3 regions of the Pseudomonas sp. EA_105y_Pfl2_R69 genome follow, and region 1 is predicted to be linked to each of the others. Evidence: predicted binding sites of a transcription regulator. Region 1 holds the regulator's gene; each other region holds the start of a gene.
The links. Region 1 encodes FliA, which starts transcription of late flagellar genes. Its sites were predicted from a motif close to CTAAAGTTTNNNNNNNNNNNGCCGNTAA; they were not measured.
Positions count from the first base shown of each region.

Region 2: the regulator FliA is predicted to act here: its motif matches at 1,689-1,716, upstream of AACY13_RS13075 (flagellin).
Region 3: the regulator FliA is predicted to act here: its motif matches at 1,838-1,865, upstream of motA (flagellar motor stator protein MotA).

Region 1 covers NZ_CAXAOO010000006.1:236,272-243,787, forward strand. Annotated here, with positions in the region: gene AACY13_RS17745 (flagellar motor protein) at 1-72, opposite strand, end outside; gene AACY13_RS17750 (protein-glutamate methylesterase/protein-glutamine glutaminase) at 73-1,191, opposite strand; gene AACY13_RS17755 (chemotaxis protein CheA) at 1,237-3,411, opposite strand; gene AACY13_RS17760 (protein phosphatase CheZ) at 3,422-4,210, opposite strand; gene AACY13_RS17765 (chemotaxis response regulator CheY) at 4,230-4,604, opposite strand; gene fliA (RNA polymerase sigma factor FliA) at 4,696-5,445, opposite strand; gene fleN (flagellar synthesis regulator FleN) at 5,442-6,272, opposite strand; gene flhF (flagellar biosynthesis protein FlhF) at 6,342-7,516, opposite strand, start outside.
Region 2 covers NZ_CAXAOO010000004.1:204,506-212,021, reverse strand. Annotated here, with positions in the region: gene flgL (flagellar hook-associated protein FlgL) at 1-1,203, shown strand, start outside; gene AACY13_RS13075 (flagellin) at 1,820-2,995, shown strand; gene AACY13_RS13070 (flagellar protein FlaG) at 3,077-3,463, shown strand; gene fliD (flagellar filament capping protein FliD) at 3,531-4,946, shown strand; gene fliS (flagellar export chaperone FliS) at 4,950-5,342, shown strand; gene fliS (flagellar export chaperone FliS) at 5,415-5,795, shown strand; gene fliT (flagellar protein FliT) at 5,825-6,121, shown strand; gene AACY13_RS13045 (sigma-54 dependent transcriptional regulator) at 6,400-7,516, shown strand, end outside.
Region 3 covers NZ_CAXAOO010000001.1:507,705-515,220, forward strand. Annotated here, with positions in the region: gene AACY13_RS02195 (rhodanese-like domain-containing protein) at 1-177, opposite strand, end outside; gene AACY13_RS02200 (HDOD domain-containing protein) at 287-1,801, opposite strand; gene motA (flagellar motor stator protein MotA) at 1,922-2,773, shown strand; gene motB (flagellar motor protein MotB) at 2,782-3,780, shown strand; gene rsgA (small ribosomal subunit biogenesis GTPase RsgA) at 3,841-4,872, opposite strand; gene AACY13_RS02220 (class I SAM-dependent methyltransferase) at 5,002-5,781, shown strand; gene orn (oligoribonuclease) at 5,810-6,352, shown strand; gene queG (tRNA epoxyqueuosine(34) reductase QueG) at 6,375-7,448, opposite strand; gene AACY13_RS02235 (NAD(P)H-hydrate dehydratase) at 7,508-7,516, shown strand, end outside.

The sequences.
Region 1 (7,516 bases):
ACCCTCCAGGTAGTTACCGCCAAGAATGGCGACAAAGGCCAGGATGACCCCAATCAGGCTCAGTACATCCATTTATATACAGGTCTCCGCCAGGTGCCTGCCAATCTCGTCGAGCGGGTAGATCGCGTCGGCCAGGTCGGCTTTGACGATGGCCATCGGCATGCCGTAGATCACGCAGCTGGCTTCGTCCTGGGCCCATACCTGGCTGCCGCTCTGCTTGAGCAGACGCGCACCTTCGCGGCCATCCGCCCCCATGCCGGTCAGCACCACCGCCAGCACCCTGTCGTGATACGACTTGGACACCGAACCAAAGGTGATATCGACGCAGGGCTTGTAATTCAGACGCTCGTCGCCGGGCAGGATCCTGATCATGCCCCGGGCATCGACCATCATCTGCTTGCCGCCGGGAGCCAGCAGGGCCAGGCCCGGGCGCAGCACATCACCGTCCTCGGCCTCCTTGACGCTGATCCGGCAGAGCTTGTCCAGGCGCTCAGCGAAGGCCTTGGTAAAGGCCGCAGGCATATGCTGGATAAGTACGATGGGGGCCGGGAAACTGGCCGGCAACTGGGTCAGGACCCGTTGCAGGGCCACCGGGCCACCGGTCGAGGTGCCGATGGCGACCAGTTTGTAGGCCTTGCGCCTGGGCGCAGCCGAACTGACCGGCGCGCCAACGGAAGCGCTCGCCGGACGACTCAAGGAACTGCCGCCAGCGCTGGCGGCGGGACGTCCCGCCGGCCTGGCTGGCGCAGCCGGGGCGGCGACCGAGGCGGCAGGCGGACTGAAACTGCGCCTGTTGCTACGGGCGATGGTATGGATCTTCTCGCACAGCAGTTGCTTGACCCGCTCCGGATTGCGCGAGATGTCTTCGAAGTTCTTCGGCAGAAAATCGACGGCCCCGGCCTCCAGCGCATCCAGGGTCACCCGCGCGCCTTCGTGGGTCAGCGAGGAAAACATCAACACCGGGGTTGGACAGCGCTGCATGATATTACGCACGGCCGTGATGCCATCCATCATCGGCATCTCGTAATCCATGGTGATCACGTCCGGCTTGAGGGCCAGCGCCTGATCGATGGCCTCGCGGCCGTTGGTGGCTGTACCGATCACCTGGATATTAGGGTCGGCCGAAAGAATTTCCGACACACGCCGGCGAAAGAAACCGGAATCGTCAACCACCAACACCTTAACAGCCATAAACACTCCTAAACGGCACGACGAAGACAGGCGTGCCGTCAATATTCAGATGCGCCGAGCATAACGCTTCAGCATGCTCGGTACGTCGAGAATCAGGGCGATGCGCCCATCGCCGGTGATGGTCGCGCCCGACATGCCCGGAGTGCCCTGGAGCATCTTGCCCAGCGGCTTGATCACCACCTCCTCCTGGCCCACCAGTTGATCGACGACGAAGCCGATGCGCTGATTGCCGACCGTGAGGATCACCACATGGCCCTCGCCCTGCTCAACATGCGCCGCCTTACTCACCAGCCAGCGCTTGAGGTAGAACAGGGGCAGCGCCTTGTCGCGCACGATCACCACTTCCTGGCCGTCGACCACGTTGGTGCGCGACAGGTCGAGGTGGAAGATTTCGTTGACGTTGACCAGCGGGAAGGCGAAGGCCTGGTTGCCCAGCATCACCATCAGGGTCGGCATGATCGCCAGGGTCAGCGGCACCTTGATGACGATCTTCGAGCCCTGGCCCTTGACCGAGAACACGTTGACCGTGCCATTGAGCTGGGAAATCTTGGTTTTCACCACGTCCATGCCGACACCGCGGCCGGACACGTCGGAAATCTCGGTCTTGGTCGAGAAGCCCGGGGCGAAGATCAGGTTGTAGCATTCGAATTCGTTGAGGCGGTCGGCCGCATCCTTGTCCAGCAGCCCCTTCTCCACCGCCTTGGCGCGTAGCACATCGGCGTCCATACCCTTGCCGTCGTCGGAGATCGACAGGAGGATATGGTCGCCCTCCTGCTCGGCCGAGAGCACCACCTTGCCGCCTCGCAGCTTGCCCGAGGCCTCGCGCTCCTCCGGCATCTCGATACCGTGGTCGACCGCGTTGCGCACCAGGTGGACCAGCGGATCGGCCAGGGCTTCGACCAGGTTCTTGTCCAGGTCGGTTTCTTCGCCGACCAGCTCCAGATTGATCTCTTTCTTAAGCTGGCGCGCCAGATCGCGAACCAGTCGCGGGAAGCGCCCGAAGACCTTCTTGATCGGCTGCATGCGCGTCTTCATCACCGCGGTCTGCAGGTCCGCGGTGACCACATCGAGGTTGGAGACGGCCTTGGCCATGGCCTCATCGGCGCTGTTGGAGCCCAGGCGCACCAGGCGGTTACGCACCAGCACCAGCTCGCCGACCATGTTCATGATCTCGTCCAGGCGCGCGGTGTCGACCCTGACCGTGGTTTCCGCCTCGCTGGGCGGGGCAGCCTTCTCGTTGGCCGGGGCAGCCATAGCCTTGGCCGGCTCGGGCTTGGCCGCAGGTTTCGCCGCGGGCTTGACCACCGATTTGGCGGGCTCAAGCGGCTCCGCCGGGGCGGCCGCAGGCGCAGTGCTGACGGTCTCGGGCTCGACAAACTTGCCTTTGCCATGCAGCTGATCGAGCAGCGCCTCGAACTCGTCATCGGTGATTTCATCACTGCCGGATGCCGCCGCGGGGGCTGCCTTGGCCGTTGGCTCGGGGGTTGCCGGCGGGGCAAACTGGCCCTTGCCATGCAACTGGTCGAGCAAAGACTCGAATTCGTCATCTGTGATTTCGTCGCTGCCGGATGCCGCCGCGGCAACTGCGGCGGGAGCCGCCACGCTGGCGGTCTCGGCGGCCGCGAACTGGCCCTTGCCATGCAACTGATCGAGCAGGGACTCGAATTCGTCATCGGTAATTTCATCGCTGCCGGCAGCCACGGCCGCCTGACTGGGGGCCTCATCCAGAGCACCGAGCAGCTGTTCGAACTCGCTGTCGGTGATATCGGCCCCGCCGCCCACAGGCGCTGGCGCTGCAGCGGGCGCTGCGGCGACCGGCGCAGCGGCTCCCGCCGGCTCGGCCAGACGTGCCAAGGCAGCCAGCAGCTCGGGCGTGGCCGGGGTCAGGTCGGTGCGCTCGCGCACCTCGGTAAACATGCTGTTGACCGCATCCAGTGCTTCCAGCACCACATCCATCAGCGCCGAGTCGACGCGTCGTTCGCCCTTGCGCAGGATGTCGAAGACGTTTTCTGCGATATGGCAGCATTCCACCAGCTCATTGAGCTGGAGAAAACCAGCACCACCTTTGACGGTATGGAACCCGCGAAAAATAGCGTTGAGCAGATTCATGTCGTCCGGCCGACTCTCCAGCTCTACAAGCTGTTCGGACAGTAGTTCAAGAATCTCGCCGGCCTCCACCAGGAAGTCCTGGAGGATTTCTTCATCGGCGCCGAAGCTCATAGACGTGCTCCTAAAATCCCAGGCTGGAAAGCAGATCGTCGACATCATCCTGATTGGATGCGACGTCATCACGCTTATCGGCATGAATCTGCGGACCTTCACCGCTGGAAGGCTCTTTTTGTTGTTCTTGTTCGGCGCGGAGCAATTCGTGGTTGTGCTCGATGCCGGCAATCTGATCGACCTGACTGGCCATCAGCACCAGCTTGAGCAGGTTGCTCTCGACCTCGGTAACCAGTTGCGTCACCCGCTTGATCACCTGGCCGGTGAGGTCCTGATAGTCCTGGGCGAGCAGAATGTCGTTGAGATGACCGGACAGCTTGCTGGCGTCACGCTCACTGCGGGCAAGAAACAACTCGACGCGCTTGGCCAGCTCACGAAAGCCATCGGCACTCATCTCGCGGCGCATAAAACGCCCCCAGTCGGCACTCAGGCTCTGCGCTTCGGCGCTGAGGTCATTGACCAGCGGGGCACTCTGCTCGACCAGGTCCATGGTGCGATTGGCCGCTTTCTCGGTCATCGTCACCACATAGTTGAGGCGTTCGGTGGCATCGGTGATCTGGGAGACTTCGGTGGCATGGGGGACGCGCGGATCGAGCTGGAAATTGACGATCGCGTTGTGCAGTTCCCGGGTCAGTTTGCCGACTTCGTGATACAGGCCACGATCGCGTGCCTTGTTGAGTTCATGGATCAGCTGTACCGCTTCGCCGAAATTGCCTTGTTCCAGGCTGTCAACCAGCTGGCGAGCGCTTTGCTTCAGAGTCGACTCGAGGTCGCTCTGAGGGGAATCTTCGTATTCCATAGTACCCTCGCGGCAAACATCAGCCGTTGACCCGCTCGAAGATCTTTTCGATCTTCTCTTTGAGCACCTGAGCGGTGAACGGCTTGACCACATAACCGTTCACCCCCGCCTGCGCCGCCTCGATGATCTGATCGCGCTTGGCTTCTGCCGTGACCATCAGCACCGGCAGGGTTTTCAGGCGCTCGTCGGCACGCACCGCACGCAACAGGTCGATCCCGGTCATGCCTGGCATATTCCAGTCAGTCACCAGGAAATCGAAACTGCCACTCTGCAGCATGGGCAAGGCGGTGGTGCCGTCATCGGCTTCCGCGGTATTGGTGAACCCCAAATCGCGCAGGAGGTTCTTGATGATCCGGCGCATCGTTGAAAAGTCATCAACGATGAGGATTTTCATATTTTTGTCCAAGTCGACCTCCGTACAGTCCAAACGTATCCAGCACCTGGCTACGCCTTTAATCGTGAAACCGGCCTGCTGATTTAACTGCCTAGTTCGCGCGCCATTCGCCAAGCCGCGCCCGCAACCGTGCCGCGCACTGGCTGTGGAGCTGACTGACGCGAGACTCGCTAACCCCCAGTACCTCGCCGATCTCCTTGAGATTCAGTTCTTCGTCGTAATACAACGCCAGCACCAGCCGCTCTCGCTCCGGCAGGCCGGCAATGGCATCGGCCAGCGCCGCCTGAAAGCGTTCGTCTTCCAGATCGCGTGAGGGTTCGAGGTGGTGGCCGGCAAGATCCTCGCGCAGCCCGCCGCCGTGCTCGCCATCCTGCAACAGGTCGTCGAAGCTGAACAGGCGGCTGCCCAACGTGTCGCCAAGAATGCCGTAGTAATCCTCGAGACTCAATTGGAGTTCGGCCGCAACCTCTTGATCTTTAGCGTCTCGACCGGTTCTGGCCTCAATTACCCGAATGGCATCGCTAACCATGCGGCTGTTTCGATGCACCGAACGGGGGGCCCAGTCACCTTTGCGCACCTCGTCGAGCATGGAGCCGCGAATGCGGATACCGGCGAATGTCTCGAAACTGGCACCCTTGCTGGAGTCGTATTTTTTTGACGCTTCGAGCAGGCCGATCATGCCGGCCTGAATCAGATCGTCCACCTGGATATTGGCCGGCAAGCGCGCCAACAGGTGGTAAGCAATGCGTTTGACCAGAGGCGCATAGCGCTCGATCAACTGGTGCTGGGAGTCCTGCGCCTGTGCTTTGCTGTACATACGGAGTCCAGAGGCTGCTGTCATATGGCCGGGTCCGCGACCGGTTGCTGCACCAGACGCTCGACGAAAAACTCCAGATGACCGCGCGGGTTGGCCGGCAGCGGCCAGGCATCGACCTTCTGGGCTATCGCCTTGAACGCCAGCGCACATTTAGAGCGTGGGAAGGCTTCATAGACCGCACGCTGTTTCTGCACGGCCTTGCGCACCGACTCGTCGTAGGGCACGGCCCCTACATATTGCAGGGCGACATCGAGAAAACGATCGGTGACCTTGGTCAGCTTAGCAAACAGATTGCGACCCTCCTGCGGGCTATGGGCCATATTGGCCAGCACGCGAAAGCGGTTCATGCCGTGGTCGCGGTTGAGCAGCTTGATCAGGGCATAGGCATCGGTGATCGAGGTCGGCTCGTCGCACACCACCACCAACACTTCCTGGGCCGCGCGCACGAAGCTGACCACGCCATCGCCGATCCCGGCCGCGGTGTCGATGATCAATACGTCGAGGTTGTCGCTGATATCGCTGAAGGCCTGAATCAGTCCGGCGTGCTGCATCGGCGACAGCTGCACCATGCTCTGGATGCCGGAGGCCGCCGGCACGATGCGGATGCCCCCCGGCCCCTGTAGCAGAACCTCACGCAACTCGCACTCGCCGCTGATGACATCTTCCAGGGTGCGTTTGGCGGTCAGGCCCAGCAGTACGTCGACGTTGGCCAAGCCCAGGTCGGCGTCCATCAGCATCACCCGGCGGCCGAGGTCGGCCAGGGCCAGAGCCAGATTCACCGACACATTGGTCTTACCGACGCCACCCTTGCCGCCGGTTACAGCAATCACCTGTACGGGATGCATACCCATGTTATCTACACACCTGTTGTCTAACTTCGACCGCAGCCATGCGGCTGGCGGTGTTCTGTTGATTAATGCTCAACTCGCGCGGCGCGTTGGCTGCTGATAGAGGCCGGCAAACATCTCGGCCATCGTATCCTCGCTGGGGTCCTGGGTCGCCTGTAGCCCCACCGCCCGACTCACCAGCTGATGGCTGCGCGGCACATGCAGATCGTCCGGGATCCGCGGCCCATCGGTCAGATAGGCTACCGGTAGACGCTGGCTAATAGCCAGCCCTAAAACCTCGCCCAGGCTGGTGGCTTCGTCCGCTTTAGTCAGGATGCAGCCGGACAAACCGCACGGTTTGTAACTATGGTAGGCCGCTTTCAGCACTTGGCTCTGACTGGTTGCCGCCATCACCAGATAATTCTTCGCATTGACCCCGCGACTGGCCAGGGTTTCCAGCTGCATGCGCAGAGCCGGATCGTTGCCCGGCAGGCCGGCGGTATCGATCAGCACCACGCGCTTGCGCGCCAGCGGGGCCAGGGCCTGGGTCAGCGACTGTCCCGGATCGACCAGGGTCACCGGCACATCGAGGATGCGCCCCAGGGTCTTGAGTTGCTCCTGGGCACCGATGCGGTAGCTGTCCAGGCTGACCAGGGCGATATGCTGCGCGCCGTACTTGAGCACGTAGCGCGCCGCCAGCTTGGCCAGGGTAGTGGTCTTGCCCATGCCGGCGGGACCGACCAGGGCGATCACCCCGCCCTCGTCCATCGGTTCCTGCTTCGGTGTCTTGATCGCGTGGGCCAGATGGGCCAGGAGCATGCGCCAGGCCTGGCGCGGCTCGGCGACATTGGCCACGCGCTCGAGCAGGGCCTTGGCCAGCTCGGCGGACAGGCCCATGCGCTGCAGGCGCCGCCACAGGTTGGCCTGCTGCGGCCGACGGTTCTGCAACTGGCCCCAGGCGATGGAGCCGAGCTGCACCTCGATCAGCTCGCGCAGACCATGCAACTCGAAACGCATGGCATCCAGGGCGCGCTGATCGCTCACCGCAGCCGGTGCACCCTGAGGTTGTTGCAGAGCCGCCGCCAGACTGGCAGCGGGCATGCTCAGCGGCGCGCCAAGCAGCTGGCGGTCCTTGCCGGCATCGCCCTGGGCACGGCTGACCAGCTCGGCCTGGGCCGAGGCGATCTTCGCCTGGGTCTGACGCAGCTCGGCCTCCAGCGCCGGGTTGGGCTGGCGGGCCGGCGCGGCAGGAATCTGATAATCCAGTG
Region 2 (7,516 bases), on a different contig from region 1:
GTTACGGGCATTCAGCGCAACTACGCCAATGTCACCCGTACCCAGGAACAGATCAGCACTGGCAATCGTATGCTCACCCCGGCCGACGATCCGGTCGCCGCCGTGCGCCTGTTGCAGCTGGAGCAGCAGCAGAATGTGCTGACCCAATACAAGGACAACCTGACGGCCGCCAATAACAGCCTGACCCAGGAAGAGGTCACCCTCAATTCGGTCAACACCGTTCTTCAGCGCGTGCGTGAACTGACTGTGCAGGCTGGCAACGGAGGCCTGAGTGCCGATGATCGCAAGTCTATCGCCGCCGAGTTGGGCGAGCGTGAAAACGAGCTGTTCGGCCTGATGAATACTCGCAACGCCCGCGGCGAATACCTGTTCGCCGGTTTTCAGGGCAAGACCCAGCCCTTTGTCCGTGACGGCGATGGTAGCTACAGCTATCAGGGCGACGAGGGCCAGCGCAAGCTGCAGGTGGCCAGTTCGCTGGACCTGGCCATTAGCGACAGCGGCAAGAAAATCTTCCAGAACATCACCAATGCCGGCCGACTCGACGCCGCGTTCGATCCCTTGCTGACGCCGGGCTCCACCCTCTCCGTATCCGCACCGCTGGTGCAGGACGAGGTGGCCTTCTCCGGTAATCCGGCGTTCCCCGACACGGGTATCGAAATTCGCTTCGACCCGCTCGATCCGAAGCGCTACGACGTCTACGGCATTCCTGCCGCCGCCGTGCTCGCCAGTGGGCGGATGGATGAAGACGATGCCCAAAGCGATCAGTTGGTGTTTCGCGGCGTGAGCGTGCAGTTCGACGGCGTGCCGGTAGGCGGCGAAAGCATCCAGGTCACCTCCGATCCGACTCGGCAGAAGCAGGGCATCCTCGAAACCATCGCTCAGCTGCGCGCTAGCCTGGAAGGCCCAGCAACTGGCTTGCAGGTGCGCGATGCGGTGGCGGTGGCCCTGACCAACCTCGACCATGGCATGACCACCGTCGACGGCGTGCGCGGCGAAATCGGTGCACGCCTGAATATTATCGACTCGACCCAGACCGACAACGAAGACGTCACCCTGGTCAACAAATCCGTGCAGGCTGAATTGCGCGAGCTGGACTACGCCGAAGCGTTGTCGCGCCTGTCGTTCCAGTCCATCGTTCTGGAAGCCTCGCAGCAGAGCTACGTAAAAATCGCCAGCCTCAGTCTGTTTAATCAGTTGCGCTGATGATTTGGCGTTCGTGCTCTTATCTAGAAGGGCCAACCAGCGCGCAGCTTTGATGGTGGGTTCTGTACCCGTTACCTGTCGATGCAACCCTGCGCAGCGCGGGAGAGGCTTTAGCCGCGAAAGATGCTCCGCGTTCTAAGGTTTTCGCGAATAAGCCCTCTCCCACAACAGCCAGGTCTCTCAGGTAACAGCTAATGGGGCATGGCCTTTCGGCTGTGCTGCTGGAGCCGCCGCAAGCCGTAGGGTGTCACTCGCCGCAGGCAGTGCACCGATGGTTGGCAGGAGGATGCAAAAAGGCGGCGGGTTGCGGGTTGTTGCTTCACTCAAACGCGCCGAGCGAAACGAGAGGGAGGGTGGTCAGCGCGCGGCTAATCCACCCAAAAGTCCGTCGAAAACCCGGCAGAATGCCCAGCGACATCCCCTTTCCGAGCTAACTCTTTGTTGCTTATCAAGAAAAAACTTTCGCCAAATAAGGCAAAAAGCCCCTAAAGCATCTCGGGTAAGCGCCGATAAAGATTACGAATGCGAAGTAACTGGGGTGCCTGAGCTAGGCAACCGCCCTACAGCTCGCACCACCCAGCTACCTTTAAGTACCAGCCCTTTGGAGGCAAACATCATGGCCCTTACTGTCAATACCAACATTCCGTCCCTGAACACCCAGCGCAACCTGAACGCTTCCTCCAATGCGCTGCAAACCTCGCTGCAGCGTCTGTCCACTGGCTCGCGCATCAACAGCGCCAAGGACGATGCTGCCGGCCTGCAGATTGCCAACCGTCTGACCAGCCAGATTAATGGTCTGGGTGTAGCTGTGCGTAACGCCAACGACGGTATCTCCTTGGCGCAGACCGCTGAAGGTGCCCTGCAGCAGTCCACCAATATCCTGCAGCGTATGCGTGACCTGTCCCTGCAGTCGTCCAACGGCTCAAATAGCATCTCCGAGCGTACGGCCTTGAACTCTGAAGTCAGCCAGTTGAAAAAAGAACTGGACCGTATCAGCAACACCACCACCTTCGGTGGTCAGAAATTGCTCGATGGTAATTTCGGCACCAAGAACTTTCAGGTGGGTTCGGCTGCGAACGAAAGCATCAGCGTCAACATCGCTGAAATGAGTGCCGATTCGCTTGAAGGCACCTTCTTTCAAACCGCCTTCGGTTCTGCTACTGCTCCGACAGCAGACGGCACAGTGAGCTTGACGCTTGATTTCGGAAGCAAGGCTGACGTGGTTGTGACGGCCGAACTGCTTACCACCGATACGGCTGCACAGGTCACCGACAAACTGGCCGCGGCTATCAACGACGCCAACGTGGAAGTGGGTGTGCATAAGGATGCCGCCGGCGTGTATCAGGTGATTAACAAGGCAAATCCCAACCTTGCGGTCCCCACCAGTGACCTTGTTACTATCACCTTAGCCGACACTGACACTACTGGTGCGACATTTGGCGTAGTCACTCCGACTCCATTAGTACCTGTTGCTACCAACTCCGTTAAAGACATCGACATCACCAGCGCGGCAGGTGCGCAGGCAGCCGTTCTGGTCATCGATGATGCCCTCAAGCAGATCGATAACCAGCGTGCCGACCTGGGTGCGGTGCAGAATCGCTTTGAGAACACGATTAGCAACTTGCAAAACATCGGTGAAAACGTCTCGGCCGCCCGTGGTCGTATCCAGGACACCGACTTCGCCGCCGAAACCGCGAATCTGAGCAAGAATCAGGTTCTGCAACAGGCTGGTACCGCGATCCTGGCTCAGGCCAACCAGTTGCCGCAGGCGGTGCTTAGCCTCCTGCAGTAAGCTGAAACAGTCAGTCAGCGTTAGACTACGGGGGGAAGTGCTTAGCGCTTCCCCCCGTCTTGCCATTGAGAGGGTGTGACGATGGACATAGGTATCAGCAATCCGTTGTCGTTGGTAACGGCGGGGGCGCGGTCGCCAACCGGCGCGGTTAGCGGTTCTGCTGCGCGGCCCGAGTCGGTGCCTGCGCCTGAGTCATCGGCTCGCGCAGCGGCAGCCGAGCAATCCGAAGGGCCCGAGGCGTCGGCCAGGGACTCGGTGGAAAAGGCCGTGTCCTCGATTCAGGGCTTCGTTCAATCGATCCGGCGCGATCTGAACTTCGCGCTCGATGACTCCACCGGGCGCGTGGTGGTTAAAGTCACGGATTCAGTATCGGGCGATGTCGTTCGTCAGATCCCTACTGAAGATGCGTTGCGTTTGGCCGAGAACCTGGAAGAAATCCGTAGTTTGCTGTTCAAGGCTGAAGCCTGAGTGGCATGAATTTTGAGTGTTTTTAATTTCTAGTGTTAAGCGTCATTCCAATGACGAGGTGGTTAGCATGGCTGGGTTAACGGGTATTGGTTCTGGCGTCAATATCGACAGTATCGTCGGTGCGTTGGTCAATGCAGAAAAGGCACCGAAGGAGGCGCAGCTTGCGCGCCTTGAAAAGGCCACGACGACCAAATTCTCCGCCTTGGGCCAGCTCAAGAGTGCGCTTAGCGCCTTCCAGACAGCGCTAAAAGAGTTGAACGATCCGACGCTGTTTGAAAAACGTACGGCCAGCTCATCCAATACTGCCTCGGTCACTGCTTCTGCCAGCAAGAGTGCTTTGGCGGGTGTCTATGAGGTGGCGGTGAATCGCCTGGCCGCCTCGAGCAAGGTGGCGTCCGCTGCGGTGGACAATACCTTCGGCAGTGGCGCGGGCGAGGAAACCTTTACCGTCAAAATCGGTGCTGGCGATGCCGGCACCGAGGTCAAGATCGTCGCCGGCTCCGATCTGTCGAGTACCCGCGACCAGCTCAATGCGGCGCTCAAAGACAAGGGCATCAGCGTCAACATCGTGAGCAACCCGGGTTCGACAACCGGAGAGTCGCGCCTGGTATTCAGCTCCAGTACGACCGGTGCGGGAAACGACGTAATCGTGACGGGCACTGGTAATCTGGCTGCGCTGGCGGCCGACGGTACGGCTGCCTTGAATGCTGCAGATACCGCCAGTGCGGGTTACATCACCCAGGCGGCCGATGCGGAGTTCAGCATTGACGGGCTGACGCTGACTAGCCCGACCAATAGCGTGACGGGTGCTATCCCTGAGGTGACCCTTGAACTGATTGCCAAAACGGCAGTAGGCGCGCCACTGACGGTAACGGTGGGTCAGGATACTGGCGGCGTTACCGACGGCATCAAGAAATTTGTCGACGCCTATAACAAGCTGATCAAGACCAGCAACGAGTTGACCAGTGTGGTGCCGGTGGGCGATGGCAAGAAGCCGGTGGTTGGCGGTCTGGTTGGCGATACCACTGTGCGCAACCTGCTGAGCGCCGTACGCAACGAGTTAGTTAACCCTGCGAGCCAGGGCGGACTTCGGGTGTTGGCTGATCTGGGTATTACTACTCAAAAAGACGGCACCCTGAAGGTCGACGATGACAAGCTTAAGGGTGCGCTCGAAGACAATTTCGATGCAGTCAGCAGCTTCTTCACTGGCGAAGCTGGCCTGATGAGTCGAGTCGACAAGCGCATCGATGGCTTTATCAAGGCCGGTGGCGTGCTCGAACAGCGCATGAGCGGCTTGCAGTCGACTATCAGTGACATCGACAAGCAGAAAGAAAACCTCGCCTTGCGCATTGAGAAAGTACAGGCGCGCTTGTTTGCCCAATTCAATGCCATGGATGCGTTGGTTGCGCAGTTGAACCAGACCGGTGATCGGTTGACTCAGTCGCTTGCCAACCTGCCGGGCTTTGTGAAAAAGGATAAATAATCGATGAGTCAGAAATCCATCGACACCTACAAGCAGGTCCGTATCAGTCAGGAAGTCAGCAGCTATCGGGCGGTGCAGATGCTGCTTGATGGCGCTATTGAGCGCCTGTTGTTAGCGAAGCAGGCGCAGGCGGACGGCAAGCCAGGCTTGCGTGGTGAAGCGGTTGGCTCGACGCTAAGTATCATTGGTGTGCTACAGGCGAGCTTGGACAAAGAGCTCGGAGGTGAAATTGCCGAGAATCTGGATGCGCTGTACGACTACATGACTCGCCGCCTGGCTGGCGTCGCCCTGGATGATACGCCGCGTTCCCTGGACGAAGTTCAGGCGCTGCTGGGGCAGATCAAAACAGCCTGGGATGCCATCGGCCCCGAAGTCGAAACGCCTCCGGTCGGCTGATTTCATTGCTAAAGCTTTGCCCTGCGGTGCCGATATATTGAATATCGAAAAAGCAGAATAGCGAGAGCGACAATGAATGCAATGGTAGCCCTCCGGCAGTATCAAACTGTTAACACTCAGACTCAATTGACTGATGCAGATCCTCATCGTCTGATTCAGATGTTGATGGAAGGCGGCTTGTCCCGCCTGGCTCAGGCCAAGGGTGCAATTCAGTACGGTCAAGTGGCTGTCAAAGGTGAGCTGATTGGCAAGGCCATCGGTATCATCGGCGGCCTGCGTGACGGTCTGAATTTTGATCAGGGTGGCGAAATTGCGCTCAATCTGGATCGGCTCTATGAATACATGGTGTCTTGTCTGGTTAAGGCCAATCGGACCAATGATGTAGCGCTGATCGATGAAGTGGCCGATCTGCTGCGTATTGTGAAATCCGGCTGGGATGCCATCAGCCACTGATGCGTGCCGCAAGCCGCGAGGGGAGTTTCATGAGTTCATCCGTGCAGCGTCTAGAAGAAACCGGCAGCGCCTTGCGCACTGCACTGGCTACACAGGACTGGGCCGCCATCGGCGAGTTGGATCTGCAGTGCCGGCAGGCCGTGGATGAGGCCATGGTCGAGGCGTTAAACGATGAAGGGGCGTTGCGTGCGCGCATGCAGGAGCTGCTGGATCTTTATCGTGAGCTGGTCAGCGTGTGTCAGGCCGAGCAGCAGCGGCTGGCCCGTGAGCTGGTGCAATTGAACCAGTCCCACCAGGGGTCCAAGGTCTACCAGCTGTTCGGCTAAGCATTGCGCTGGTTTTTCGTCAGCCAGACATTCGTTTTACCTGGCACCTTTGATGCCTGCTCTCAGTAGAGGTGGTCAGTTCTGGCCGCCTGCATCGATTAAAATCCTTTCTTCGTTCGAGCCGCAGCTTGGTTATTCTCCAGGTCGAGCAAAATAATCACGCCATTAAATTGACTGATAACGGAAAATTGACTTAACTAGTGGCCAATTACTGGCGCTTGGTTGGGTGGCTTGAGCGTAGCAGGCGCATTTTTTCACTCCAGGATCTGATAAATATTATGTGGCGTGAAACCAAGATTCTCCTGATTGACGATAACAGCGAGCGCCGTCGGGACCTGACGGTGATCCTGAGCTTTCTCGGTGAAGACTACCTGGCCTGTGACAGCGCTAGCTGGCGTGAAACGGTGGCCGGGCTTGAGTCCAACCGCAGCGTCTTGAGCGTGCTATTAGGTGAGGTGCAGGCTAAGGGCGGCGTGCTGGAGATGCTCAAGCAGGTGGCGGCCTGGGATGAATTTCTGCCGACCCTGTTGCTCAATGAGCAGGTGGCAGCCGAATGGCCGGAGGAGCAGCGTCGCTGTGTGCTAGCGACCCTGGACATGCCCCTGAGCTATAACAAGCTGCTCGACTCCCTGCACCGCGCCCAGGTCTACCGGGAAATGTATGACCAGGCCCGTGAGCGCGGTCGCCAGCGCGAGACCAACCTGTTCCGCAGTCTGGTCGGTACCAGTCGGGCCATCCAGCAGGTGCGGCAGATGATGCAGCAGGTCGCCGATACCGAGGCCAGCGTGCTGATTCTTGGGGAGTCTGGTACCGGCAAGGAGGTGGTCGCGCGTAACCTGCACTATCACTCCAAGCGTCGCGAAGCGCCCTTTGTGCCGGTCAACTGTGGCGCGATTCCGGCCGAGTTGCTGGAGAGCGAGCTGTTCGGCCATGAGAAGGGCGCTTTTACCGGGGCCATCACCAGCCGCGCCGGGCGTTTCGAGCTGGCCAATGGCGGCACCCTGTTCCTCGACGAAATTGGCGACATGCCGCTGCCCATGCAGGTCAAGCTGTTGCGTGTGCTGCAGGAGCGCACTTTTGAGCGGGTGGGCAGCAACAAGACCCAGAGCGCCGACGTGCGCATCATTGCCGCCACCCACAAGAATCTCGAGAAGATGATCGAGGACGGCACTTTCCGCGAAGACCTGTACTACCGCCTGAATGTCTTCCCGATCGAGATGGCTCCGCTGCGCGAGCGCATCGAGGATATCCCGCTGCTGATGAACGAGCTGATCTCGCGGATGGAGTTCGAGAAGCGCGGTTCGATCCGTTTCAACTCCGCCGCCATCATGTCGCTGTGTCAGCATGATTGGGCGGGTAACGTGCGCGAGCTGGCGAACCTGGTCGAGCGCATGG
Region 3 (7,516 bases), on a different contig from region 1:
TGCCGGCGGTTGGCCCAGCTGGGTGCGCTTGGGGTCGACAAAGCGTGCGCCAGGGATATGCCCGGCGGCGTAGCGTGCGCTGCTGGTCAGGTCGACCAGAATCAGCTCGGGTGCATCCAGGCGACTGGCCAGTTGGGCCGGTTCGATCAGCAAGGGCAACTCAGCGAAGGCGGTCATGCCGGGCCTCTTTTGACGGGAAAAGGACGGATTGTAGCGGAAGCCGAGGGTCTGTTGCCGTTTCGCCGCGCGCGCTGTTGTTGCGAAACGTCAATGGACTCTAGCGTGTCTAGCGTGTGCGGCTGGCAAAGCTGGCCAGGGCGCGCTCGATGCATTGCACGGTTTTGCCGAAGCCCTGTACCAGAGCGTCGCCGAGGGGGCGACCATTCTGGTCGGCGAACACCAGCATGACCACGCGGTTGTTGCTGGCGATCGAGCGGATCAGCAGGTGTTCGCTGGGGAACAGGCTTTTCAGCGAGCCGGGCAGCAGTGCCGAGAACTGCGCGACGTTGGCGGGGCTCAGGCGCAGCTGCGCCGGGGCGCTGAGCAGTCGGCGCAAGACCTGGCTCTGTTGCGGGTCGAGGCTCAGTTGACTGGCCGCCGGGTCCAGGCCGCTGTGTTGTTGCGCCACCAGGCGGCTGTGGTTGCGGTCGCTGAGGAGTACCAGCACACGTTGCATGCCGCAGGCCTGCAGAGCCTGGTTGGCGCAGGCGGTGAGCTGCAGCACGTTGCTGAATGGGCTGGGCTGGGCCAGTAACTGGGCACAGTGCTGACGCCAGGCGCTGGGCGGCGGCGTCTTGGGTGGCTCGACGGCGGCCTGCAGGTGGCGCGCCTGCCAAGGCCAGAGTAGGGCTTCGGCCGGGTGCCAAAGGCCTGCGTGCGAGTGCTGGCGTGCGCTGTTCACGGCCTGCTGGTGCAGGGCCTGCTGCACCTCGGCCAGGGGCAGCTGGAGAAACAGGCCGGCGAGGCGTTGCCAGCGTAGGCTGTGCTGGCTGTTCCAGGCGTAATGGGCGGACAGGGCCAGGCCGTTGGCCAGCAGGATGCTGTTGGCAGGGTGGGTCAGCCAGCGCTGCAGGTTGCTGTCCGCGTCCAGGCATTGCTGCTGTTGCAAGGGGTGTTGGTTATTGCGGGCAATATGCAGGGCCTTGACCAGCAGGCGGCGGTCGTTGAGCAGCAGGCGGTAGCCCTGGGTGATCCACTCGGGCAAGCGCCAGCGCTCGCTCAGGGCCAGACAGAGTTGCAGCAGGGGGACGCCGAGGACGTCCTGTTCGACCCGCGTCGCCGGTTCGCCCTTGACCAGTACGCGCTGTTCCCAGACTTCGAACAGCTCGGGGTGAGCGGTCAGCAGTGCCCAGATGGGGGCCAGGAACAGCAGGCTGCCCCAGTGCACCTCATGCCACAGGCGCGCCAGGCGGCCGGCAAACAGGCCGTTGGCCTGCTGGCTGGCGTGCAGGCTGATCAGCTGGATCTGCCGCAGGGCTTTGGGCAGCTGCTGTTCGGCCAGGGCGGGTTGCTGCTCCAGGAGGGTTTCCGTGCGTTTCAGGCCCAGGCGGCTGATCGCTCCTTCCAGGCTTTCCGTCGGCTCTTTGCTGGTCGCGCCCTGGCGGTTGGCCTCGCGCAGCACGCTGAGCGCCAGCGCCGGGCAGTGCTGCATCAGCTCGGCAATCTCGCGTATCGAACTGTTGTTGTTGGCCAGGCCGCGGCGCAAGCGTTGCTGGCTTTCGCTGGACACGGGCAACGACTGCCCATCCAGCAGCTTCAGCCAGTTCGGGAGGGTGCGCGGGGGCGGTAGGGGTATGGGCATTCGGGTTGAGCCAAGCTGGCTTTTGACCTTAACTGGCTATAGTCTCGCGCAAATCTTCCGATAAATAGAAGGGTTGTTTTTTTCGGCCCCGTCTCCCCTTGGCTTTGGCATGTTTTCTCTATGGTAAAAATCATCGGCATCATCGTTGTGCTCGCCAGTGTGCTGGGCGGCTTTATGCTCTCCGGCGGCCAGTTTATGGCCCTGGTGCACCCCTTCGAGGTCTTGATCATCGGTGGCGCGGCCTTGGGGGCCTTTCTCCAGGCCAACCCGGGTAGTGCCTTTGTCCATGTGTCGAAGAAGTCGCTGAGTATGTTCAGCTCGCGCTTCAGCCATGGCTACTACCTGGATGTGCTGAAACTGATCTACGAGATTCTCAACAAGAGCCGCCGCGAAGGCATGATGGCCATCGAGGCGGATGTCGAAGACCCCGCGGCCAGTCCGATTTTCAGCAAATACCCGGGCATCCTCAAGGATGAGCGGATGACCGCCTTTATCTGCGATTACCTGCGCATCATGTCGTCCGGCAATATGGCCCCCCACGAGCTGGAAGGGCTGTTCGATATGGAGATCGCCAGCCTCAAGGAAGACCTCGAGCACCCGGCACATGCCGTGGCCAAGGTGGCCGACGGTATGCCGGCCATGGGTATCGTCGCGGCGGTACTGGGTATCGTGATCACCATGTCGATTCTCGCGGAGGCGGACAACGCCCAAATCGGCCAGAAGGTCGGTACCGCGCTGGTCGGTACCTTTCTCGGAATTCTGGCTTCCTACGGTTTCTTCGGCCCCCTCGCGGGTGCCCTGGAGCACGATGCCAAGGAAGAGCTGAACGTCTACGAGGCGATCAAGGCCGGTCTGGTGGCTTCGGCCTCCGGCATGCCGCCTTCGCTGGCGGTGGAGTTCGCGCGCAAGGTGCTGTATCCGGCGCACCGTCCGAGCTTTATCGAGCTTGAACAGGCCATGCGCGGGAGCTAAAGCCAGGCATGGAAAACAATCAGCCGATTATCGTCAAGCGGGTCAAGAAGGTTGCCGGTGGCCATCATGGCGGTGCCTGGAAGATCGCTTTTGCCGACTTCGCCACGGCGATGATGGCGTTCTTCCTGGTGATGTGGCTGATGTCGGTGGCCACGCCGGAGCAGAAGAAGCTGATCTCGGGGTATTTCAAGGACCCTATCGGCTTTTCCGAAAGCGCCAGCCCCTATGTGATCGACCTCGGCGGCTCGCCGACGCCGGCCCCCGACCGCACCCTCAATCAGCAAGAGCAGGACCCCGCTGACGCGGTGGATGCGGCTGACGCGGAAGTCGACCTGGAGCAGGCCGAGTCGATAGCTGAAGAAGTCGAGCGCGAGCGCCTCGAGCTGTTGCTGCAGGAGTTGCAGAACAAGGTCGACGAGAACCCGCAGTTGCAGCGCTTCAAGGACCAGATACTGTTCGAGATCACCCAGGACGGCCTGCGCATCCAGATCATGGATGCCGAGAACCGGCCCATGTTCGCGTCGGGCAGTGCGCGTTTGCAGCCCTATTTCGAGGACATCCTGCTGGCCCTGACCGACACCATCGCGGCGGTGCCGAACAAGATCAGCATCAGTGGTCATACCGACGCCAAACCCTTTGTGGGGCGCGGCGATTTCGGCAACTGGGAGTTGTCCGCCGACCGCGCCAATGCGGCGCGGCGCGTGCTGATCGCCGGCGGCTACGACGAAACGCAGGTGGCGCGGGTGGTCGGCTATGCCTCGTCGGCGTTGTTCGATCGCGACGATCCCTTGAACCCGGTCAATCGGCGCATCGATATCGTGGTGCTGACGAAGAAGGCCCAGCGTGCCATCGAGGGCGCGCAGGGCGATGCGGCTGGGGATGCAGCGGACGCGCCAGGCGCACCCGATGCGGCGCAGCCGCCCGCGGCGGACGAGCCGATCCAGTCGGAGCAGTTGCGCGAGCGCTTGAATATCTTCGAGGAGGGTGTGCTGCGCTTCGATCAGTAGGGCGGATAACCCGCTCGAGGCATGGCCAAGGCCGCGATCGCTCGCGGCCTTGTGCTGTCCTCAGTACTCGGTTTCCGGCAGGCTGGCCAGGATATGCCGGTAGCTGGCCATGCGCTGGGGGTGCACGCGGCCTTCCTCCAGGGCCTTGAGCAGGGCGCAGCCGGGCTCGCGATCATGCTTGCAGTCGCGAAAGCGGCACTGACCGATCAGCTCATTGAATTCGATAAAACCGGCTTCGACATCTTCGCGGCTGACATGCACCAGGCCGAATTCGCGAATCCCGGGGGAGTCGATCAGTTCGCCGCCGCGCGGAAAGTGGAACAGCCGCGCGGTGGTGGTGGTGTGGGTACCCTTGCCGGTCAGCTCGGAGAGCGGTCCCACCCGGGTATCGACTTCCGGCAGCAGGCTGTTGACCAGCGAAGACTTGCCGACCCCGGACTGGCCGACGAATACGCTGACGTGCCCATCCAGTTGTTGTTGCAACTGCTCCATACCGTCGCCCTGATGAGCGGAAACCTCCAGTAAGGGGTAGCCGAGCTGGCGGTAGACAGCGAGCATGGCGTTGAGCGCCACGGCGTTCTGCTCGTCGATCAGGTCGGCCTTGTTCAGCAGCAGCAGCGGGCGAATGCCAGCGTGTTCGGCCGCCACCAGGTAGCGGTCGATCAGGTTGGCGTGGGGCTCGGGCAGCGGGGCGAAAACGATCACGATCAGGTCGACGTTGGCCGCCACCGGCTTGAGCTGGCCACGGGTATCCGGGCGGCACAGTTCGGTGCTGCGCGGCAGCTGCGCGACGATAACGCCGATGCCCTGGTTGCCCGCGCGCCATACTACCTGGTCGCCGGTGACCAGGGTCGGCAGGTTGGCACGCAGGTGGCAGCGGAACACCTGGCCGGCCAGTTCGCCATCCAGCGCCTCGACTTCGATCTGGACGCCGAAGTGGGCGATGACCAGGCCGGTCTGCTCGGGGCCCAGGTCGCCGCCTTCGAGAATCTGCACGGCCTGGGACTCGCGCTTGGCGGCGCGGGCGGCGCGCTCGCCCTGGATCTTTTCGATACGCCAGTTTTGCCGGCGGTTGAGTTGGCGTTTGGCCATGGGGCTTCCGAGAGAGTGTTTCGAGGCTGAAGTGCGCTTAAGGCGCTCGCGAGTTTAGCACGGGCGACCCGTTCGGCTCGTCGTGGAGCTAAACTGCGGCCGATCATGGCGCTGTGACGGGAGAGGTGGATGGTGCGGCACTTGGCTGGGCGGTATCCGCTAGTGCTGGCGCTGGTGGCGCAACTGGGTGCGTGCCTGAGCGTCGCGGTGCTGCTATATCTGGGCGCGCAGCTGTCGGCCTGGCGACCCGGTGCCTTGCCGGCCGCACTGCTGCAGGGGCTATTGGCCGCCGGCCTGGCGCGCGCCCTGGGGTTGTCGCGCTGGTGGGGCTGGCTGAACCTGGGCTTTGTCCCGGGACTGGTACTCGCCAGTGGCGCGGCCCTGCCGTCCTGGGTGTTTCTGGCCGGTTTTGCCCTGTTGTTGCTGCTCAACTGGAATAGCATCGGCGAGCGGGTACCGCTGTACCTGACCGGTGCGCAGACCCGTCGGCAGCTGGCGGCCATACTGGCGCAGCAATCGGCGGATTTTCGCTTTATCGATCTCGGCTGCGGCCCTGCCGGCAATCTGCTCGGTCTGGCGCGGCAGTTTCCCCAGGCGCAGTTCGTCGGCGTGGAAACCGCGCCGCTGTCCTTCGCCATCGCCTGGTTGCGGGCCCTGCCGCGCAGCAACTGCCTGATTCGCTACGAGAATCTCTGGCGCACCGACCTGGCGCAGTTCGATGTGGTCTATTGCTTTCTCTCGCCCGCACCCATGCCCCGGCTATGGGCCAAGGCCTTGGCCCAGATGCCGGCGGGCAGCCACTTGGTCAGCAATACCTTCGAGGTGCCGGGGGTGCCGGCCGACCGGCAGGTCGAGCTGCATGACTGGCGCAATTCACGATTACTCTTGTGGCAGATGCCAGGCTGCTAAACTGGCCGCCTTAGCCGAGGAGCCGTAGATGCAAAATCCGCAGAATTTGATCTGGATCGATCTGGAAATGACCGGCCTGGAGCCCGAGAAGGACGTGATCATCGAGATGGCCACCATCGTCACCGATAGCGACCTGAACATCCTCGCCGAGGGACCGGTGATTGCTGTGCACCAGAGCGATGAGCTGCTCGCCGGCATGGACGAGTGGTGCACCCGCACCCATGGCGAGAGCGGCCTGACCCGGCGCGTACGGGAGAGCAAGGTCGGTCCGGCCGAAGCCGAGGCGCAGACCATCGCCTTTCTCGAGCAGTGGGTGCCCAAGGGTCAGTCGCCGATCTGTGGCAACAGCATCGGTCAGGACCGGCGCTTCCTCTATCGCTATATGCCAACGCTGGAAGCCTACTTCCACTACCGCTACCTGGATGTCTCGACCTTGAAGATCCTCGCCGATCGCTGGGCACCGCAGATCAAGGAAGGTTTCCAGAAGAAGGGGACGCACCTGGCCCTGGACGATATCCGCGAGTCGATTGCCGAGCTCAAGTATTACCGCGAGCATTTCCTCAAGGTTTGAGGGGCGGGTCGTAAGCTGCAGGTTAGAGCGGTCGCCGGCGTTTATGCTGCGCCAGCGCCCACTCGACATGCTCGCGTACCAGTGCCGAGGGGTGTTCGCGGCGCGCCTGCAGGGCCTCCAGTACCGGGATGCTCGAGGGAGCATTGCCCAGCCCTACCGCGAGGTTGCGCAGCCAGCGCTCATAGCCGGCACGTCGCAGTGGCGAACCTTCGGTGCGGCTGAGAAATTCCTCTTCACTCCAGCGAAACAGGGCGGCCAGTTCGGCGTTGTCCAGGTTGTGGCGTGGCTGGAAGTCGCCCTGTTCGGTGGCTTTGGCGAAGCGATTCCAGGGGCAGACCAGCTGACAATCGTCGCAGCCGAACACCCGGTTGCCGATCGGCGCGCGCAACTCTTCGGGGATCGCGCCCTTGAGCTCGATGGTCAGATAGGAGATGCAGCGCCGCGCATCCAGCACATAGGGGCCGACGAAGGCGGCGGTGGGGCAGATGTCCATGCAGGCCGTGCAGCGCCCGCAATGTTCGCTGGCATGGGGCGGGTCCACCGGCAGCGGCAAATCGACGAACAGCTCGCCGAGAAAGAAGTAGCTGCCGGCCTTGCGGTTGAGCACCAGGGTGTTCTTGCCGATCCAGCCCAGGCCCGCCTGTTCGGCGATGGCCTTCTCTAATACCGGCGCGCTGTCGACGAAGGCGCGGTAGCCGAACGGGCCGATCTGCGTCTGGATGCGCTCGGCCAGCTGCTGCAGGCGCTTGCGGATCAGCTTGTGGTAGTCGCGGCCCAGGGCGTAGCGCGACACATAGGCCTTCTCGGGCTGAGCGAGGCGCTGGGCCATCTGGGTGTCGCCGGGCAGGTAGTCCATGCGCAGCGACACCACCCTCAGGGTGCCGGGTACCAGTTGCTCCGGGTGCGAGCGCTTGCTGCCGTGGGCGGCCATATAGTCCATCTCACCCTGGTAGCCGGCGTCCAGCCAGCGTTGCAGGTGCGCCTCGTGCTCGCCCAGTTGCACATCGGCGATGCCGACCTGCTGAAAGCCCAGCTCGCGGCCCCAGTCCTTGATCGACTGGGCGAGGGCGGCAAGATCGAGTGAGGCGCTGGACATACTGGGCGGGCAACCTGGGCTGGGGTGCGTATAATTCTGCCAGACAACGGAGCTCACGCATGCCGCAT